Regions from separate parts of the Microbacterium sp. FG3 genome, predicted to be linked through region 3. Evidence: predicted binding sites of a transcription regulator. Region 3 holds the regulator's gene; each other region holds the start of a gene.

Region 1 (6,099 bases), on a different contig from region 3:
GTGCGCGTCGTCCAGCCACGCGGCGAAGCCGTCGACGAGGCGCTCGAGGACCGAGGCGCGCCCGCGCTGGTACACGGCCAAGTCCGGGCGGTGCAGGATGAAGCGCTGGTGCAGGAACTTCAGCACGGCGACCTCGTGCCATGCCGTGCGGTCGAGGCTGACGTGACCGGATCGGGTGTCGGGGGAGCGGTGCACGCGCACGCGGGCCTGCAGGTGCGCGATCCATCCGCTCGTGAAGCGCGCGAGCCCGCGCTCGGCGGCGAGCGAGCCGTCGAACGGCCGCAGCAGCAGGCCGTCGACGACCTCCTCCGACACCTTCGCGACCGCCGCCTCGAACGCGTCGGGGTCCGCGATCCACGGGTCCTTCTGCTCCAGTCGCCGCCACAGCAGCTCGAGCGAGCGGCCGGGCACGCGCTCGTCCGCGCGCAGCTCGGCGAGGTCGGCGCCGCGCAGGTGCGCGAGCTCGGCGCGCCAGGTGCGGAACTCTGCCGCGATGATCGCCTGGTCGAGCAGGCCGGCGCGGTAGAAGTCGTCGAGGTCGTGCAGCGAGTAGGCGATGTCGTCGGCGATGTCCATGACCGAGCACTCGACGGTCTGCTGGCCCTGTTCGATCCGGGGATAGGCGGCCAGCGCCTCGCGCTGCTCGTCGATGTCGAGCGCGTAGTACGAGAACTTGCCCGACCCGCCGCGGCGGACGCCGCCCTCGCCCCGCCGCCACGGGTACTTCAACACGGCGGCCCGCACGGCGGCCGTGAGGTTCAGGCCCACGCCGGGCTCGTCGAACTCGTCGAGGCGCGTGATGATGCGGAACGTCTGCGCATTGCCCTCGAAGCCCTCCCAGAGCCCGAAGCGCTCGCGCGCGAGCCGGTCCAGGGTCTGCTCGCCGAGGTGGCCGAACGGCGGGTGCCCGAGGTCGTGCGCCGCGGCCGCCGCCTGCACGACGACGGGATGGCAGCCGCCCAGCTCGGCGACGATCCGTCCGTCGTCGCCCGGCAGGCTCGACAGGTGCGTCGCGATCGCGCGCGCCACCGCCGCCACCTTGATGGAGTGCGTGAGCCGGTTGTGCACGGCCAGGCCGGCGCCCGTCTGCGAGATCACCTGCGTCACGGCCGACAGGCGCGAGTAGTACGGCGAGAAGCGGATGCGCTCCACGTCGACGCGGTACTCGGGCTGCTGCTCCGCGCTCTGGAACTCGTCGAGCGGTTCGGGGATGCGCCGGGCGGCGCGCGGGTCGGCCGGGCGAGCGATGCCCTGGCCGGCGTCAGCGGTGATGGCCATCACCACAGTGTCGCAGAGCGCGCGGGGGTGGCTCATCGCGCCGCGTCGGGCGCGCAGCCGGTGTCGGCGGTCAGCCGGCGGCGTCGGGCAGCGGTGTGGCCTGGTGGTGCACGAGCCGCCAGCCGTCCGCGTCGCGCCGCCACAGCGACGAGCGGCGGGCGTGCCGACCCGCGCGCTGCGAGAGCCACGTCACGAGCACCAGGCCCGTGCCGAGCGACCGGGCCTGGACCTCGCGCATCTCGATCGCGTCGGTGCCGGCCTCGTCGGTGCCGGCCTCGTCGCGCACGGTCTCGTTGCGCAGCAGGTCGACGATCTGCGCGCGGTCCCAGATGCGGCCCGATGCGCCGATCTCGGTGAAGTCGGCCGCGAGAAGCGACTCGAGGCGCGCGCCGTCCCGCCGCACGGCGGGGTCCTGCAGCTGCCGCTCGTTCTCGATGACCTCCGCGATCCCGTCGTCGCCCGCTGCCGGGGCTTCGCTTCGGAATCCCGGGCGCGCGCTGCGCTGCTCGAGGGTCTCGAGCTCCTGGAACAGCGTGACCTGAAGGTCGCCGGGGGTGCGCAGCCGGGAGTTGAGGGAGCGCCAGGGCGTCTCGCGGGGCGCGGCCTCCAGCTGCGCACCTGCGTCGACAAACCGGTCGGTCGTCGCCGCGGCGTCATCCACCTCGAACCCGACCCGCATCCGGTCGCTCGTGCCACCGTCGGTCTCGATGCCGTCGATCATCTCCACCTGTGCCCGGTTGGCGATCTCGAGGGTGGCGGCACCGGCGTCGAGGATGGCGACGCGCGCGCCGCCGTCCCCGTGGAACGCCGCCTGCTCGCGCAGCCCGAGCACGTCGCGGTAGAGGCGGAGGGTCGCGTCGAAGTCGTCCACCGCGACGACGAGTCGCAGCTGTCGCACCGAGGGGGAGTCGCTCATATGGCCACCCTAGGGCGGGTGCGGGTCCCGCGTGGCTGACCTGTGGAGCGGGCTGGCGACTTATCCCCACCCCGTACATTTCTTCGATGGTTGTCGGGGGTGGCTGGGAGAATCGGGGTATGGAAAGAGACACGGTCTTCTGGGAGCCCACGGCGTCGGAGCGCGCCGAGACGGGCCGGATCGTGTCGCGCCTGCAGGTGGTGCGGGCGGAGCGGGCGCGGTTGGAGGCCGAGGAGGCGCGCCTGCTGGGCCGGGCGTTGGATATCGCGGTCGGGCAGGTGGAGCGTGCGGGTGCCCCGCCGGAGTGGGACATGCCGGTGCGGTCGATGGCCGCGGAGGTCGCCGCGGCCCTGCGGGAGGGGCCGCGGACCGTGGAGAACCGCATGGTCGACGCCGCGCTGCTGGTGCGGGACTTCCCGGCGACGCTGGCGCAGGTGGAGGAGGGCCGGCTGCCCGGCCGTCACGCCGCGGTGCTCGTGGCCGAGGGCACGCGGATCGGGGACGCGGCGGATCGGCGGGAGTACGAGGCGCGGGCGCTCGGTGTCGCGGAGGAGGCGACGGTGGCGGGGCTCAAGCCGATGTGCCGGGCGATCGCCGACGCGTTCCTGGAGGAGTCCCTCGCGCAGCGCCACGAGGCGGCCCGGGCCCGGCGGGGTGTGCGGGTGACGGCGCTGGAGGACGGGATGGCCGAGCTGCGGCTGACCGCACCGGTGCCGCTGGTGCAGGGCATCCACGACCGGCTGACCACGATGGCGCGGACGGTGATCGCCGAGCGGGATGCGTTCGGACGGACTGCCGGTACCGACGCGGGGACGGCGGAAGGTGCCGGTGCGGCGGCTGGGCCCGACAAGCGCCGCATCGATGAGCTGCGCGCCGACCTGGCGTGTGACCTGCTGCTCGCCGGCGCACCCAGCGGGCACATCGTCGAAGACGGCACCGGGCAGGACGTGCTCGCGCAGGTACGCGGCACGATCCACGTCACCATCCCCGCCCACGTCCTCACCGACGGCCGCATCCACGCCGACGCGGTCCCCGGCACGACGGCCGGCAACTCCATGCGCGAGCACCGGCACGAGCGGCGCGGGAGTTCCGGGTTGCACCGCGGCGCCCGGCGCCCGAGCGGCGTCCCCACGGCGGGCGGGGAGCCGATCGATCCGGCCACGGCCCGCCGGCTCGCGGCCGAGGTCACCGCGTGGGAGCGGCTGTTCCTCGACCCGAACACCGGGGCGCTGCTGACCGTCGATCACTACACGCCCACTGCGGCGCAGCGGCGGTTCCTCCGGGCCCGCGACGAGCACTGCCGCTTCCCCGGTTGCCGGCAAGCCGCCCGACGGTGCGACGCCGACCACATCCACCCGCACTCGCGGGGCGGCCCCACCGACGTGACCAACCTCCAGAGCCTGTGCAAGCGACATCACATGCTCAAACACCATTCACCCTGGCAGGTACGACATCTCGTCGGGGGAGAACTCGAATGGACCAGCCCCCTCGGCCACCACTACACCGGCCGACCGACATCGGGCGTGCGGTTCACCGAGACGGCCGTGCCCGAGAGCAGCGCCGCACCAGGCAGGCACTCTGCCGCCGACTGGGTCGCCGGGTGACCGCCCCTGGTTCGGCGGCCCGCCTCAGCCGGCGGCGGGCTCGGCCATCGCGGCGACCTCGGCGATCACGCGCGGGTGCGCCAGGATCCGGAAGTGCCCGCCCGTCTCGAGCATCACGTTGTGCGCCCCCGGAAGCTCGCTGCCGCCCGGGATGTGCGGGTCGAAGCGGCCGTACAGCGAGACGATCCTCGCGTTGACCGTCGTCTCGCGCGCGAGGGCGAGGATCGTCGCATTGCGGGGCGAGAAGCTGCGCAGGGTGGGCGAGACCATCAGGCGGGCGTACCGCGATCCGCCGAACGGCGTGGCCACCGCGATCATGCCGCGCACGCGCGCGGCCGCCGGCGTCAGCGCCATGACGTGCTTGCCGATCAGACCGCCCTTGCTGTGCGCGACGAGCACGACGTCGTGCAGGTCGTGCGCCTCCAGGTACTCCGCCACGAGCTGCGCGCCCGTCGCGACCGGCCGCCGATTGTGCCGCAGCGGATCGACGACATGGACCGGATGCCCCCGCTCATGCAGCGCGACGATGAGCGGCTGCAGGAACGTCCACGTCTCGTACACCCCGGGGATCACGAGCACCGGCGCGAGCCCTCCCGCGCGGAACCGCCGCGGATCGGTGCGGTTCGCGAACGCGCGGGCCTGCCAGACGGCGGCGTATGCGTAGTCGCGGACCCACCACCCGGCCGCGCGCAGGGCGGGCACGGGTGCGATCGGCATGGTGGCCATCCTCTCCGCTGCGCGCCGAGCGCGCGACCTCTTGACTCCTCGGCGGAGGACCAGTCCGGGTCAGGAGGCGAGCGACTCCGGCTCCGACGCGCGCATCTCGGCCCAGATCTCGTCGAGCGAGATGTCGAGCGCGTCGGCGATCGCGGCGATCGTCGGGAAGGCCGGCGTGGCCACGCGGCCCGATTCGATCTTGCGCAGCGTCTCGGGGGAGACGTCGGCCTCCCTCGCGAGCTCCAGGATCGTGCGGGAGCCCCGGGCGCGCCGCAGCACCGCGCCGAGGCGCTCTCCGCGCGCGAGGTCCTCATGGGTGAGGGGCAGGCGAACCATCATGACTCCAGGGTATCGGGATTCTTTGACCGGTATAGTTATTGGATGATCGAGATCCTCACCCCCGACCAGCTGCGACGCGCCCGCGACACCGGCGCGCTCGTCGGCGACATCCTCCAGACGCTGAAGCGCCGCGCGACGCCGGGGGTGAACCTGCTGGACATCGACCGCTGGGCGGCGGAGCTCGTCCGAGAGGCCGGAGCGGACTCCTGCTATGTCGACTACGCCCCGCGGTTCGGGCGCGGACCGTTCGGCCATCACATCTGCACCGGGGTGAACGACGCCGTCCTGCATGGCCGCCCGCACGACTACCGCCTCGCCGACGGCGACCTCCTCTCCCTCGACCTCGCGGTCTCGCTGCGCGGCGTGGCGGCCGACGCCGCCGTCAGCTTCATCGTGGGCGAGGCGCGCGATCCCGAGAGCGCGCACCTCATCGAGACCACCGAGCGCGCCCTCGACGCCGCGATCGCCGTCGCGAGGCCGGGAGCGCGCGTGGGCGACCTCTCGCACGTCATCGGCGGCGTCCTCACGGAGGCGGGCTACCCGGTGAACCTCGAGTTCGGCGGGCACGGGATCGGGACGACGATGCATCAGGATCCGCACGTGGCGAACCTCGGCAGGCCCGGCCGCGGGTACCGACTGCGCCCCGGTCTCATGCTCGCGCTGGAGCCATGGGTGATGGCCGACACCGATGAACTCGTCGTGGATCCCGACGGCTGGACGCTCCGCAGTGCGACGGGGGCCCGCACGGCGCACACCGAGCACACGGTGGCGATCACGGAGGACTGATGCGAGGTTCTCACCCTCCCGCGAAACCCGGCATGATGATCCGCAGGGGAGGACGGACCGAGATGAGCCAGGCGTGACGCAGTACGGATTTCCCGTACGACCGCCCGCGCCGCCGCCGCCACGGCCGCGCCGCAAGGTCAACGGGTGGGCACTCGGCCTGGGCATCGGCTGCAGCGCCATGCTGCTCGTCACCGCGCTGGTGGTCGTGCTCGCCGTGCTCGGCTTCCGCGGCCTGTTCGTCCTGGACAACCGCCTCTCCGCGCAGGACCTCGACGACCTCGAGGCCGCCATCTCGGCGGAGCTGCCTCGCGACTACCGGGTGACCGACGTCTACGGCTCCGGCTCCAGCTGCGAGCAGCTCTGCCAGCAGATCCACGTGAACCTCGAGACCCCGCAGGTTGTCGCGGGCGGCGTCGTCCGCGATCTGCTGACCACCACTCGCGCCCGCTACGACGAGAT
Region 2 (6,099 bases), on a different contig from region 3:
CTCGGCAGGATCGAACGTGCGGATCTCGCCGACCTCGCGCAGCGTGACGAAGTCGTCCTCGCCGCCCTCCGGCACGCTGTCGATCACGACGTTCTCGATCCGCGCCATGGCCCTCGCGAACGCCTCCTCGGCCTCGTTCGCGGCCTGCTGTGCGTCCTTGACCTTGGCGGCGAGCTCCTTGGCCTGCGCGACGAGCGCGGGCTTTTCGTCCTTCGGCGCCTGCGCGACGGTCTTGCCGAACGCGTTCTGCTCGGCGCGCAGCTCCTCGAACGCGGTCAGCGCGGCGCGGCGGGCCTTCTCGGCCTCCACGGCCGCCTCGACCGTCTCGGGCGAGTGCCCGCGGGCCACCTGCGAACGGATGACGAGGTCGGGGTTCTCACGCAGAAGGGCCGGATCGATCACGCGTCAAGTCTAGGGCGCGGTGGTTGTCGGGTTGTCGGGTGTCGGGTTGTCGACGAGCGTCGGTCGTCGTCGAGGGCCCGGTTCCGGGGACCGGGTTCCAACGGTCGCAGGTTCGAGAGGAGATCCCGGTTCCGGAGGAGGGATCGGGACGGATCCGTCCTCTCGGACCGGGATTCCCTCTCGATCGGTGGCGGCTCTGGCCGAGAGGGCACCGGTCCGAGGAGAACCCGGTTCACGAGAAGGCCCCGGTTCGAGAGGAGATCCCCGTTCCCGAGGAGGGATCGGGATGGATCCGTCCTCTCGAACCGGGATGTCCTCTCGATCGGTGGCCCGCGGGTGCGCGGCTACTCCCGCTCCCCCGCTCCGGGCGCGTGGTCGTCGGGCAGGGGCTCGCGGTCATCGGTCGGCGTTCCCCCATCGTCGGCGTCGACGGGCGCGCGCTCCCCCTCCACGGGATCCTCGCCTGCCGGCAGCTCGGAGTCCTCGCCGATGACCGGATCCTCGCCGAGGGGCAGTTCCGGATCCTCGCTGACGCGGTCGTTCGCGAGATCGCGGCGGTCGTCGTTGCTCGTCATGTCGTACCTCCTTGTTCACCTGCCAGCCTCGCGCCGCCGCGGGCGCAGCGGGAGGGCATTGACGCGGGCGCGCGGATGCGGCATCGGCGGCGTCAGGAGGGACTAGGCCGAGCGCGCACGCAGGTACTCCTCGAAGACCGCCTCGAACTCGCTCTCCGTGACGATCGGGATGCCGTGCTTGGCGGCGGTCTTCGCCTTGCCCGACTGGCTCGCCGGATCGGCTGCGACGAGCACCGCGCAGTTCTTGGTCACGCTGCCCGTGATGAAGCCGGCGTCGGCGATCGCGCGCGCCCACTCCTCGCGCGGGCGGCTCATCGCACCGGTGAACACGACGCGGCAGCCCGGCGAGAGCTGGAAGCGCGCCCCGGTGGGGCTCGCCTCGGAGGCGGCCGTGGGGCGGTGCGCCGCCGGGATGTCGCCGGGCGCAGGGAGCGTGCCGGCCGGCGACGAGGCGATCTGGGGCTTCTCGGCCGGCAGGCTCGGGAGCGGAAGATCGAGGAGCGTCGCGATCCGCGCCAGCTCCTCCCGTTCCGACCCCGTCACCTGCCCGTCCGCGGCCGCCTCGGCGATGGCCGCATCGAGGTAGCGGGCGTGGAGTTCGGGCAGCCGGTGCGATCCGAGGTCCGCGACCTCGGCGATCGCCGCGAGGCGCCAGTACTCCGCGGCCGAGATGAGGCCGTCCTCGAGCACCTCGGCGAGCAGCTCGAGGTAGACCGCGGCGGCCGGATCCGCGCCATCGGTCGGCACGGACACGCGCTGCCACAGCGGCGCGTCGGTCGCGTCGTCCCACCTCGTCTCGGCCGCCCGGATCGCGCGCCCGAGGGCGACCGCGCGGGACGGCGCGGACGGGGCGAGCGGGAAGATCGCCTGGCTGGTCTCGATGTCCCACAGCGGGTTCTCGCGCTCCGTGCGCAGCAGCGAGCTGAGGACGCCGGCCGCGGCGCGTGCGTCGTCGAGCGCCGCGTGCGTGACGGCGTGCGGGAGTCCGAGCACGGCGCACACGTCGGCGAGCTTGGCGGCTCCGTACGAGCGGCGCGACCAGAGCATCGTGCACAGCGCGGCGTAGGCGGCGTCGATCTCGTGCTTGTGCGCCGAGAGCTCGGCGCGCAGGAAGCGCACGTCGAACGCCTGGTTGTGCGCGACGACCGTGCGCCCGCCGAGGAGCGAGACGAGGTGGCCGGCGATGTCGCCGAAGGTCGGCGCATCGGCGACGTCCCTCGCGTGGATCCCGTGCACGTGCGTGGGGCCGACGTCGCGCTGCGGATTGACGAGCGTCGTCCACTCGTGCTCGACCCTCGCCTCGTCATCGAGCAGCACCACACCCACCTCGACGACGCGGTCGCCGCGCTGCGGCGAGAACCCGGTGGTCTCGAAGTCGATGACGGCGTACGACATGTTCGGTTCCTCTCGGCAGGATGACGCGCACACAGACGGGCGCAGCGACATGCTGACAGAAGGCGCCGACATCTCACCACAACTGCCCGGGCAGGGTTGCCAGTCAGGACAGCGGCGGATCGCCCGATGGCGCACTCGATCGTGCGGACGCCACCGTGACGCCGGCGGCTGCGGCGTCAGCTTCGACAGAGTCGACGAATCGCACGGCGGGCTCGGGCTGGTCGACGATCGTGCGCCCCGTGGGACTGATCCACTCGAGCTCGCCGTCCTCGCGCTGCCGCACGCGCCACGGCGAGTTGTGCTTGAGCACGTGGTGTCCGCGGCAGAGCACACCGAGGTTCGCCACGCTCGTGCGCCCGCCTTCCGCGAAGGCGACCGTGTGGTCGATGTCGCATCGCCGGGCAGGCAGCCGGCACCCCGGGAACCTGCAGTGCTCATCGCGCGCATGCAGGAACCGGCGCTGCGCCGCCGTGGGCAGATAGTGGTCGGCGGCGCGCAGCGCGCCCGTGTCGGGATCGCGGAACAGCCGCTCCCATCCCGGCGCCGTCGCGGCAAGCCGGCGGGCGGTGTCGGGGTCGATCGGGCCGTACCCCGCGAGGAACGCGGCATCCTCTCCGATCCCGATGACCGTGCGCACCGGGATCGTCACCTGGACCGTGCCGCGGATGCCGTCGAGCGCGTTCGCTCCAGTGGCGTCGTGCGCAACGTGCGCCTGCGGGGCTCCCGACAGGAGAAGGTCGACGGCGATGTCGGCCCGAAGCTGATCGAGAGTGCGCGCATCGGATGCCGCGCCCGAAGGCTCGGCGGCCTCACCTCGGGACGAGCCGACGGTGGGCGCTCCCGCAGAATCGAGCCCCTCTCCCCGTGCGGCATCCGCACCGTCGGCGCCCCGCGCCGCCGCGCGCTTCACGGACTTCGCCATCTGCGTCAGCCGATCGTGCGCGCCCTGCACCAGCGGGGCGGAGGCCACCAGGCACAGCTCGGCCATGCCGTCCTCCAGCGGGCGCACGAACACGCCCCGCTGCTGGCGCGACTCGCGATGCCGCTCGGCCAGGGCAACCGGCTGTGCCGCCTCCGCGAAGCGCCGGCACGCCTCTCGCGCGGCTGCCACGGTGCCCGACTTCGCCGCGGGGATCGCCTGCTCCTCGTAGGCGGCGCGGGAGGCGTCGTCGCTCAGCCGCAGCCCCTCGTCGACGATCACCGACGCATGCCGACGAGACAGGCCGCCGGCATCCATCGCGGCGAGCGTCGCCGGGAACCGCTCGCGCAGCGTCCACGACTCGCTCATCCGCGCCATCATCGTGCGCTGCGCGACGCCCGAGACCGCGGCGATCTCGGCGGCGGCCGACCGCATCGGCAGGTCATCGGAGATGCCCGGAGCCGACCTCGCCTGCTGCGCGATCACGTCGTCGACGAGCAGCGCCAGCAGCCGCGCCTTCCGCGCCTCCAGCCGATTGATCTCCTGCTCGATGCGGGCCACCGATCCGATGAGCACACGCGCGCGCTCCCGCTCCCCCGGGGTGGGGAACCAGGATGAGACCGTGGGCGTCGACATACCCCCATCGTCCCACCGACCACCGACACTTTCGAAGAAATATTCGAGCCTGTGGATAACCGGCTCTTCGGACATCCGGTGGGGTGAGGGTGGCCGGGCGGTGATTCGGCGGTAGGGGTCGAGGTCCCCGAGGATCAGAAGCGCTAACTCTCTGATTCCGACCGAGGACCTCGACGTGCTTCACCCTACTTCGGGGTGCGCTGACGCGCGCCCCGCCGACTGTCCGTGTGCCCGCTGCGACCTGCTTCTCGGCCTCGACGGTGTCCATGTCGAGCACGTCGAGCGTCGCGACGGACTTCTTGTGGTGACCGTTTCGACTCCGGCGTCCCCGACGGGCTGCCCGGGGTGCGGCGTGCTCGTGACGAGCCGTGGTCGGCGCCTTCGGGTGCTGCATGACGTGCCGGGTGTGACGCGGGTGAGGGTGGTGTGGCGGCAGCGGATGTGGCGGTGCGGCGAGTCCGGCTGTCCGCGGAAGACGTTCGTGGAACAGGTCCCGTCGCTGGTCGCGCCGCGCGGGTCGATCACGAAGCGCGCCGTCGCGTGGGCGATCGGGCAGCTGCGTCGCGAGCACGCCACCATCCAAGGACTCGCCCGGCAGCTCGGGACGTCGTGGAAGACGGTGTGGCGGGCCGTCGAACCCGAACTGGTCAAGCTCGCGGCGGACGAGTCCCGGTTCGAGAATGTCACCAGCCTCGGCGTCGACGAGCACGTCTGGCATCACGTCGACCCGCGCCGACGGGGGCCGAAGGAGCTGACCGGGATGGTCGACCTCACCCGCGACAGCCAAGGGAAGACGCGGGCCAGGCTGCTGGATCTGGTGCCCGGTCGATCCGGGAAGGCGTACGCGACCTGGCTCGGTGAGCGCGGCGACGCGTTCCGGAAGCAGGTGAAGGTCGCCGCGTTGGATCCGTTCGCCGGATACAAGACCGCGATCGACGACAAGCTCGACGACGCCGTCGCCGTCCTCGACGCGTTCCACGTTGTGAAGCTCGGCACCGCCGCGGTCGACGAGGTCCGCCGTCGCGTTCAGCAGGACACCCTCGGGCACCGCGGACGCAAGGGCGACCCGCTCTACGGGGTGCAGACCATCCTGCGCGCCGGGGCCGAGAACCTCACCGAGAAGCAGCGGGTGAGGCTGACCGCGGCGATGGAAGCCGACCCCGCGCACGACGAAGTGTTCGTCGCTTGGCAGTGCGCGCAGCAACTCCGCTCCGCCTACCACCAGGGCGATCTGGCCGCGGGGCGGCGGATCGCTGAGCAAGTCGTCGACACGTTCCACACCTGCCCGATCCCCGAGATCGCACGACTGGGCCGCACCCTCCGCCGCTGGCGCGACGCGTTCCTGGCGTACTTCACGACGGGGCGGTCATCGAACGGTGGCACCGAGGCCGTGAACGGGATCATCGAGCTCCACCGCCGCCTCGCCCGCGGCTACCGCAACCGGCACAACTACCGGCTCCGCATGCTCCTCGCCGCCGGCGGACTCACCCCATGACCCCCACCGGATGTCCGAAGAGCCGGATAACCGGCCAGCGGCCTCCTGCATCGGCGGAATCCGACCCGCGCGATACCGTGACGGGATGGAACACCCCGCCACCGAGAGCGCCCTCGTCGCCGATCCGCTGCGGGCCGTGGACTGGCCCATCCGCACCGAGCGCCTGCTGCTGCGCCGCGTGACGCCGGCCGACATCGACGCGATGTGGGCGTTCCGCCGGCTGCCCGAGGTGGGCATGTGGATCGGCGGCGCGCCCGACACCCTCGACGGACACCGCGCGCGCATGCGCCGCAACAGCCCGTCGCTGGTCTCGATCGTCCTCCCCGATGAGGGCACCGTGATCGGCGACCTCATGATCAAGGTCGAGGACGCGTGGGCGCAGGCCGAGGTGGCCGCGCAGGCGCGCGGCGTGCAGGCCGAGGTCGGCTGGACGCTCGACCCCGCGTTCCAGGGCCACGGCTACGCCACCGAGGCGGTGCGCACCGCGATCGACCTCTGCTTCGGCCCGCTCGGCCTGCGCCGCGTGACCGCGAACTGCTTCGCGGCCAACGAACCCTCGTGGCGCCTCATGGAGCGCCTCGGCATGCGTCGCGAGGCCCACGCGGTGCGCGACAGCCTGCACCGCTCCGGCGAGTGGATGGACGGGCTCACGTACGCACTGCTGGCCGAGGAGTGGC
Region 3 (6,099 bases):
CAAGGCACAGGTCGAGCTCGCCCAGCTCGAGTACCTGCTGCCGCGCCTGCGCGGCTGGGGTGAGTCGATGAGCCGCCAGGCGGGCGGCCAGGTCGGCGCGGGCGGCGCGGGCATGGGCTCGCGCGGACCGGGTGAGACGAAGATCGAGCTGGACCGGCGTCGCATCCGCACGCGCATGGCGCAGCTGCGCCGCCAGATCCGCGACTTCGCGCCTGCGCGCGACGCCAAGCGCTCCGAGCGCAAGCGCAATACGATCCCGTCGGTGGCGATCGCGGGGTACACGAACGCCGGCAAGTCGAGCCTGCTGAACCGCCTCACGAGCGCCGGCGTGCTCGTCGAGAACGCGCTGTTCGCCACGCTCGATGCGACCGTGCGCCGCACGGAGACGAGCGACGGGCGCGTGTACACGCTCGCCGACACCGTGGGCTTCGTCCGCAACCTGCCGCACCAGCTCGTCGAGGCGTTCCGCTCGACCCTCGAGGAGGTCGCCGACGCCGACGTGCTGCTGCACGTCGTCGACGCGCACCACCCCGATCCCGCCGGGCAGATCGCCACGGTGCGCGACGTGATGGGCGAGGTAGGGGCGCGCGAGGTGCCCGAGATCGTCGTCTTCAACAAGGCCGACCTCGTCGACGACGACACCCGGCTCGTGCTGCACGGTCTCGAGCCGCGCGCGGTGTTCGTCTCGTCCCGCACGGGCGAGGGCATCGACGAGCTGCGCCGCGTCGTCGAGGACGCGCTGCCGCTGCCCGAGGTCGAGCTGCGCGCCGTCGTGCCGTACAGCCGCGGCGAGCTCGTCTCGGCCATCCACGAGACCGGCCAGCTCCTCGAGCGCCGCCACGAGACCGAGGGCACGTTCGTCCACGCGCGCGTCAACGCCCGCCTCGCGGCGGAGCTGGAGCCCTACACGCTCTGACCCCACCCCCGCCGAACCCGCGCTCGTCCGCCGAGCCCGCGCTCGATGCGGCGCGGGCTCGCCGATCGAGGGCGGGTTCGGCGGGGTGTCGTCAGTCCAGCTCGAGCGGCGGGGTGTCCGGGGTGGTGAAGCCGAGCACCTCGCCGAGGAACGCCAGCTCCGCCTCGAAGGCGCGCTGCAGCGTGTCGGCGCGGCGGAAGCCGTGCGACTCGCCCTCGAACAGCAGGTACGCGTGCGGCACGCCGTTGGCCGCGAGCGCGTCGCGCAGCGCCTCCGACTGGCTCGGCGGCACGACGGGATCGTCCGCGCCCTGCAGGATCAGCAGGGGCGTGCGCAGCGTCTCGGGGCGCGACAGCGGCGACCGCGAGACGTACACCTCCTCGGCCTCGGGCAGGGGGCCGACGAGCCCGTCGAGGTAGCGCGCCTCGAAGTCGTGCGTGTCGGCCACGAGGCGGCGCAGATCCGCCACGCCGTAGCGGCTGATGCCCGCGGCGAAGGCGTCGGTGTCGGCGACCGCGCACAGCACCGTCCAGCCACCCGCCGATCCGCCCTTGATCGCGATCCGGTCCGCGTCCGCGAGCCCCGCCTCCGCGAGCCCGCGCGCCGCGGCCGCCGTGTCCTGTACGTCGACGACGCCCCAGCCGCCGCGCAGCCGCTCGCGATAGCCCCTGCCGTAGCCCGTGGACCCGCCGTAGTTCACGTCGAGCACGCCGATGCCGCGGCTCGTGAAGTACGCCATGACGATCGAGAGCGTGCCCGAGACGTGGGTGGTGGGACCGCCGTGCACCAGCACGAGGTAGGGCGGCAGCTCGCCCTCGGGTGCGTCGAACTCGGGGCTCGTCGGCGGGTAGTCGAACGCGTGCACGGGACCGTTCGGACCGGGGCAGGTGATGGCGCGCGAGACCGGAAGCCAGGCGGGGTCGAGGTCGCCGACGGGCACGCCGCCCCGCACCGGCTCGATCGTGTGCGCGTCGACGTCGAGCAGCCACAGGCCGCCCGGCACGCGCGCGCCGGCGCCGGTCAGCAGCACGCGCTGGCCCCGCACGTCGCGCACGAGCACGCCGCCCGTGAGGGGCGTGTCGAGGGCGTCCTCGGCGCCGCACGTGGGATCGATCACGACGAGCTGATCCGATCCGTTCGTCTGCACCGCGAGGATCCGGCCGTCGGCCATGGTCGCGTACCAGCGCGCGCCGAGGTTCCACAGGGGCCCGCCCGTGTCGGCGTCGACCGTCATGATCGGCTCGGGCCCGACCGCCGACAGGCCGTCGAAGCGCGCCCAGTGCAGGTTCCAGCGCGCATCCTGCCCCGGGTGCGGGATGTCGGCGAGGAACATCAGCTCGTCGTCGCCCGTCCACTCGGGCTGCAGCGCCGAGACGGTGCCCGCCGCGGTGCGCCCGCCGGCGATCACCACGTGCTCGGTCACGCGGCCGCGCTCGTCGAGGCGGCCGACGCGCAGCTCGGCGGCGTCCCACGGCATGTCGGGATGGTCCCACGCGATCCACGCGATCCGATCGCCGCGCGGGGCCGGATAGGCGAGGAAGTCGCTGCCCGCCACGACGCTCGCGACGGCGGCCGCGTCGTGCGCGGCCGACCCGTCGAGGGGGATGCGCACGATGTCGCGCGCGGGCACCGGGGCGCCGGTGTGCGTCTCGCGCACGGCCCACAGCGCGCCCTCGGCGAGGGTGAGGTCGCCGAAGCACATGCCGCCGTCCGCCGGGGTGAGCGGCTCGGGATCCGTGCCCGGCGCGAACCTGTAGACGCGCTGGTCGGCGTGCTCGACGAAGTAGGCGACGCCGTCGTCGCCGGCGGTCCACGCACCGCCGCCGTACTCGTGCACGCGGGAGCGCACGCTCCAGGGGGCGGGCAGCAGCACCTCGGGCTCGCGGCCGGCCTCGCCGCGCATCAGGGCCGTGCGGCCGCGCTCGGCCGGCAGGCCCTCGCTCCACCAGACCTCGTCGCCCACGAAGCGCGCGCCGTCCAGGCGCAGCGATCCGCCGGCCACGTCGGCCGCGGTGATCGGCGATCGCCACGTGCCGTAGGGCGCGATCGTGCGGGCGGGGGCGGTCGCTTCGGAGGCCATGCCACCCACCGTAGGCGAGACGGCGGCGGGCCGCAGGGCGCCCGCCGGTGCGGATCAGACGGCGCGCAGCACGGCGACGACCTTGCCCAGCACGGTCGCCTCGTCGCCGAGGATCGGCTCGAACGCCGAGTTGCGCGGCAGCAGCCACGTGTGGCCGTCGCGCTGGCGGAAGGCCTTCACGGTGGCTTCGCCGTCGAGCATCGCCGCGACGATGTCGCCGTTATCGGCGTTGTTCTGCGCGCGCACGACCACCCAGTCGCCGTGGCAGATCGCGGCGTCGATCATCGAGTCGCCGTTGACCTTGAGCATGAACAGCTCGCCCTTGCCCACGAGCTGGCGGGGCAGGGGGAAGATCTCCTCGACCTGCTGCTCCGCCGTGATCGGCACGCCCGCGGCGATGTTCCCGACGAGCGGCACCATCGCCGCGTCGCCGACGGCGGGCGCCGTGTCGGCCGGGTTCTCGCCCGACAGGCCGGGCAGGTCGATGAGCACCTCCATGGCGCGCGTCTTGCCGGGGTCGCGGCGCAGGTAGCCGCTGAGCTCGAGCTGGCCGAGCTGGTGCGTCACGCTCGAGAGCGACTTCAGCCCGACGGCGTCGCCGATCTCGCGCATGCTCGGCGGGTAGCCGTGGCGCTGGATCGAGCGCTGGATGACCTCGAGGATGGCCATCTGCTTCTCGCTGAGGTTCCGGCGACGCCGCGTGCGGGGCTTGTCGTCGGTGCCGGCAATGTCGGCCGCGGCGTCGCTCATCTGTGCTCCTCGTTCGGATGTCGGAGGTCCGTGATTACGTGACCCTCGACCTCGAAGGTAGCCGATTCGTCGGGGTCTTCGGGAGATTTGTTCGAGCGTGTCCCGGCGGATCCGATGTCGGATGTCGGAGATAGCGTTGACATGTTCGAACCGTCGAACGTATATTCGGTACAGAGCTTCGCATCCGGCCTCCCGGCCGAGCGTCGGATGCGAAGCCGCCCAGACAGAAGGAGCACGACATGAGCACCGCCATCCTCACGGCAGCGGCAGCCCCCTCCGCGCCCCGCACCCGGCTGCGCCTCACGGTGCGCGGCCGACGCGTGCTGGCGGCGCTGGCGGCCGCTCCGGTCGTCGCGGGTCTCGCGGCGGCCGTGCTCGGCGGCGGCGCGGCCCTGGCATCGGGCGAGGCGGGCGCCGACGCCTCGGCGTTCCACCTCGTCACGGTCACCGCGGGCGATTCGCTGTGGAGCATCGCGCAGGACGTGGCACCCGGTCACGACCCGCGCGACGTGGTGTACGAGCTGAAGCGGCTCAACAACCTCGCCGGCGGGCTCGTGAGCCCCGGCCAGCAGATCGCGGTTCCCGCGGGCTACGCCGACTGAGCGGGGGCCGGGGCGGCATCGTCGTCCGCGCGATGACGGGCACGGCGATCGTCCGGCATCGAGGGGCCGCTCGGATCTAACATGGAGGGCGTGACCTCCGACCCGGCGAATACCTCGATCGCTCCCGCGATCACCCTCGACGACCTGCCGCTCCGCGCCGACCTGCGCGGGCAGACGCCCTACGGGGCGCCGCAGATGGCGGTTCCGGTCGCGCTGAACGTCAACGAGAACACGCATCCGGTGCCCGACGAGGTCGCCGACGACATCGCCGACGCCGTCTCGCGCGCCCTGCGCGACGTGAACCGCTACCCCGACCGCGAGTTCACCCAGCTGCGCGAGGGATTCGCCGACTACCTCGGCCACGGACTCGTGCCCGAGCAGCTCTGGGCGGCCAACGGCTCGAACGAGGTGCTCCAGCAGGCGCTGCAGGCCTTCGGCGGGCCGGGCCGCTCGGCCTTCGGCTTCGCACCCACCTACTCGATGTATGGGCTGCTGGCCCGCGGCGTCGGCTCCGACTGGGTGACGGGCGAGCGCGGCCCGCGCTTCGAGATCGATCCCGAGGACGCGGCCCGTCAGGTCGCCGACGCGCGGCCCGACGTCGTCTTCCTCTGCGCGCCCAACAACCCCACGGGCACGCCGCTGTCGCTCGACGTCGTCGAGGCGGTCTACGACGCCACCGACGGGATCGTCATCGTCGACGAGGCGTACCGCGAGTTCGCGCCGCGCGAGGAGCCGTCGGCCCTGAGCCTGCTGGAGGGGCGCCCGCGCCTGGCCGTCTCGCGCACCATGAGCAAGGCGTTCGCCTTCGCGGGCGCGCGCGTCGGCTACCTCGCCGCCGATCCCGCCTTCATCGACGCGCTGCGCCTCGTCCGGCTGCCCTATCACCTGTCCGCCCTCACGCAGGCGGCGGCCTCCGCGGCCCTGCGCCATGCCGACACGATGCTGCGCACGGTCGACGAGATCGTCGAGCAGCGCGACCGCATGTCGGCCACGCTCGAGGCGCTCGGCTACACCGTCTACCCGTCGTGGGCGAACTTCGTCCTGTTCGGCGGGGTGACCGATACCTCGCGCACCTGGTCGGCGCTGCGCGACCGCGGCATCCTCGTGCGCGACATCGGCATCCCCGGCCACCTGCGCGTCACGGCGGGCACGGAGGACGAGACGACGGCGTTCCTCGAGGCGCTCGCGGAGATCGGCAACTGAGCCGGGATGCCTCCCCGCGCAATAGACTCGAGGGTATGACCGCAGCCCGCACCGCCCGCCGCAGCCGCTCGACGAGCGAGTCGTCCGTCGAGCTCGAACTGGACCTCGACGGCACCGGCGCGAGCAGCATCGACACGAGCGTGCCGTTCTTCGACCACATGCTCACGGCGTTCGCGAAGCACTCGCTGACCGACCTCACGGTGAAGGCGAGCGGCGACACGCACATCGACGCGCACCACACCGCCGAGGACGTCGCGATCGTGCTGGGGCAGGCGATCCGCGAGGCGCTCGGCGACAAGTCGGGCATCTCGCGCTACGGCGACGCGCTCGTGCCGCTCGACGAGGCGCTCGCGCAGGCCGTCGTCGACATCTCCGGGCGGCCCTACCTCGTCCACACCGGCGAGCCGGCCGGATTCGAGCAGCACCTCATCGGCGGGCACTTCACGGGATCGCTCGTGCGCCACACCTTCGAGGCGATCGCGTTCAACGCCGGCCTCACCGTGCACGTGCGCGTGCTGGGCGGCCGCGACCCGCATCACATCGCCGAG

The links. Region 3 encodes LexA, which represses DNA repair genes until DNA is damaged. Its sites were predicted from a motif close to TCGAACANNTGTTCGA; they were not measured.
Region 1: ACODR5_RS05690 (HNH endonuclease signature motif containing protein) is a predicted target of LexA. The motif match lies at 2,266-2,281, and genes of this name have one in related genera.
Region 2: ACODR5_RS06575 (HNH endonuclease signature motif containing protein) is a predicted target of LexA. The motif match lies at 3,959-3,974, and genes of this name have one in related genera.

Annotation. Positions count from the first base shown of each region.
Region 1 is NZ_JBMDJT010000011.1:32,562-38,660, reverse strand. It holds gene ACODR5_RS05700 (deoxyguanosinetriphosphate triphosphohydrolase family protein) at 1-1,278, opposite strand, end outside; gene ACODR5_RS05695 (DUF4440 domain-containing protein) at 1,349-2,194, opposite strand; gene ACODR5_RS05690 (HNH endonuclease signature motif containing protein) at 2,314-3,798, shown strand; gene ACODR5_RS05685 (esterase/lipase family protein) at 3,823-4,515, opposite strand; gene ACODR5_RS05680 (helix-turn-helix domain-containing protein) at 4,585-4,851, opposite strand; gene map (type I methionyl aminopeptidase) at 4,897-5,640, shown strand; gene ACODR5_RS05670 (hypothetical protein) at 5,714-6,099, shown strand, end outside.
Region 2 is NZ_JBMDJT010000014.1:6,723-12,821, forward strand. It holds gene serS (serine--tRNA ligase) at 1-402, opposite strand, end outside; gene ACODR5_RS06565 (hypothetical protein) at 747-977, opposite strand; gene ACODR5_RS06570 (exonuclease domain-containing protein) at 1,080-2,372, opposite strand; gene ACODR5_RS06575 (HNH endonuclease signature motif containing protein) at 2,476-3,927, opposite strand; gene ACODR5_RS06580 (ISL3 family transposase) at 4,103-5,422, shown strand; gene ACODR5_RS06585 (GNAT family N-acetyltransferase) at 5,508-6,099, shown strand, end outside.
Region 3 is NZ_JBMDJT010000017.1:7,582-13,680, reverse strand. It holds gene hflX (GTPase HflX) at 1-916, shown strand, start outside; gene ACODR5_RS07530 (alpha/beta hydrolase family protein) at 1,008-2,996, opposite strand; gene lexA (transcriptional repressor LexA) at 3,051-3,746, opposite strand; gene ACODR5_RS07520 (LysM peptidoglycan-binding domain-containing protein) at 3,986-4,348, shown strand; gene ACODR5_RS07515 (histidinol-phosphate transaminase) at 4,439-5,551, shown strand; gene hisB (imidazoleglycerol-phosphate dehydratase HisB) at 5,587-6,099, shown strand, end outside.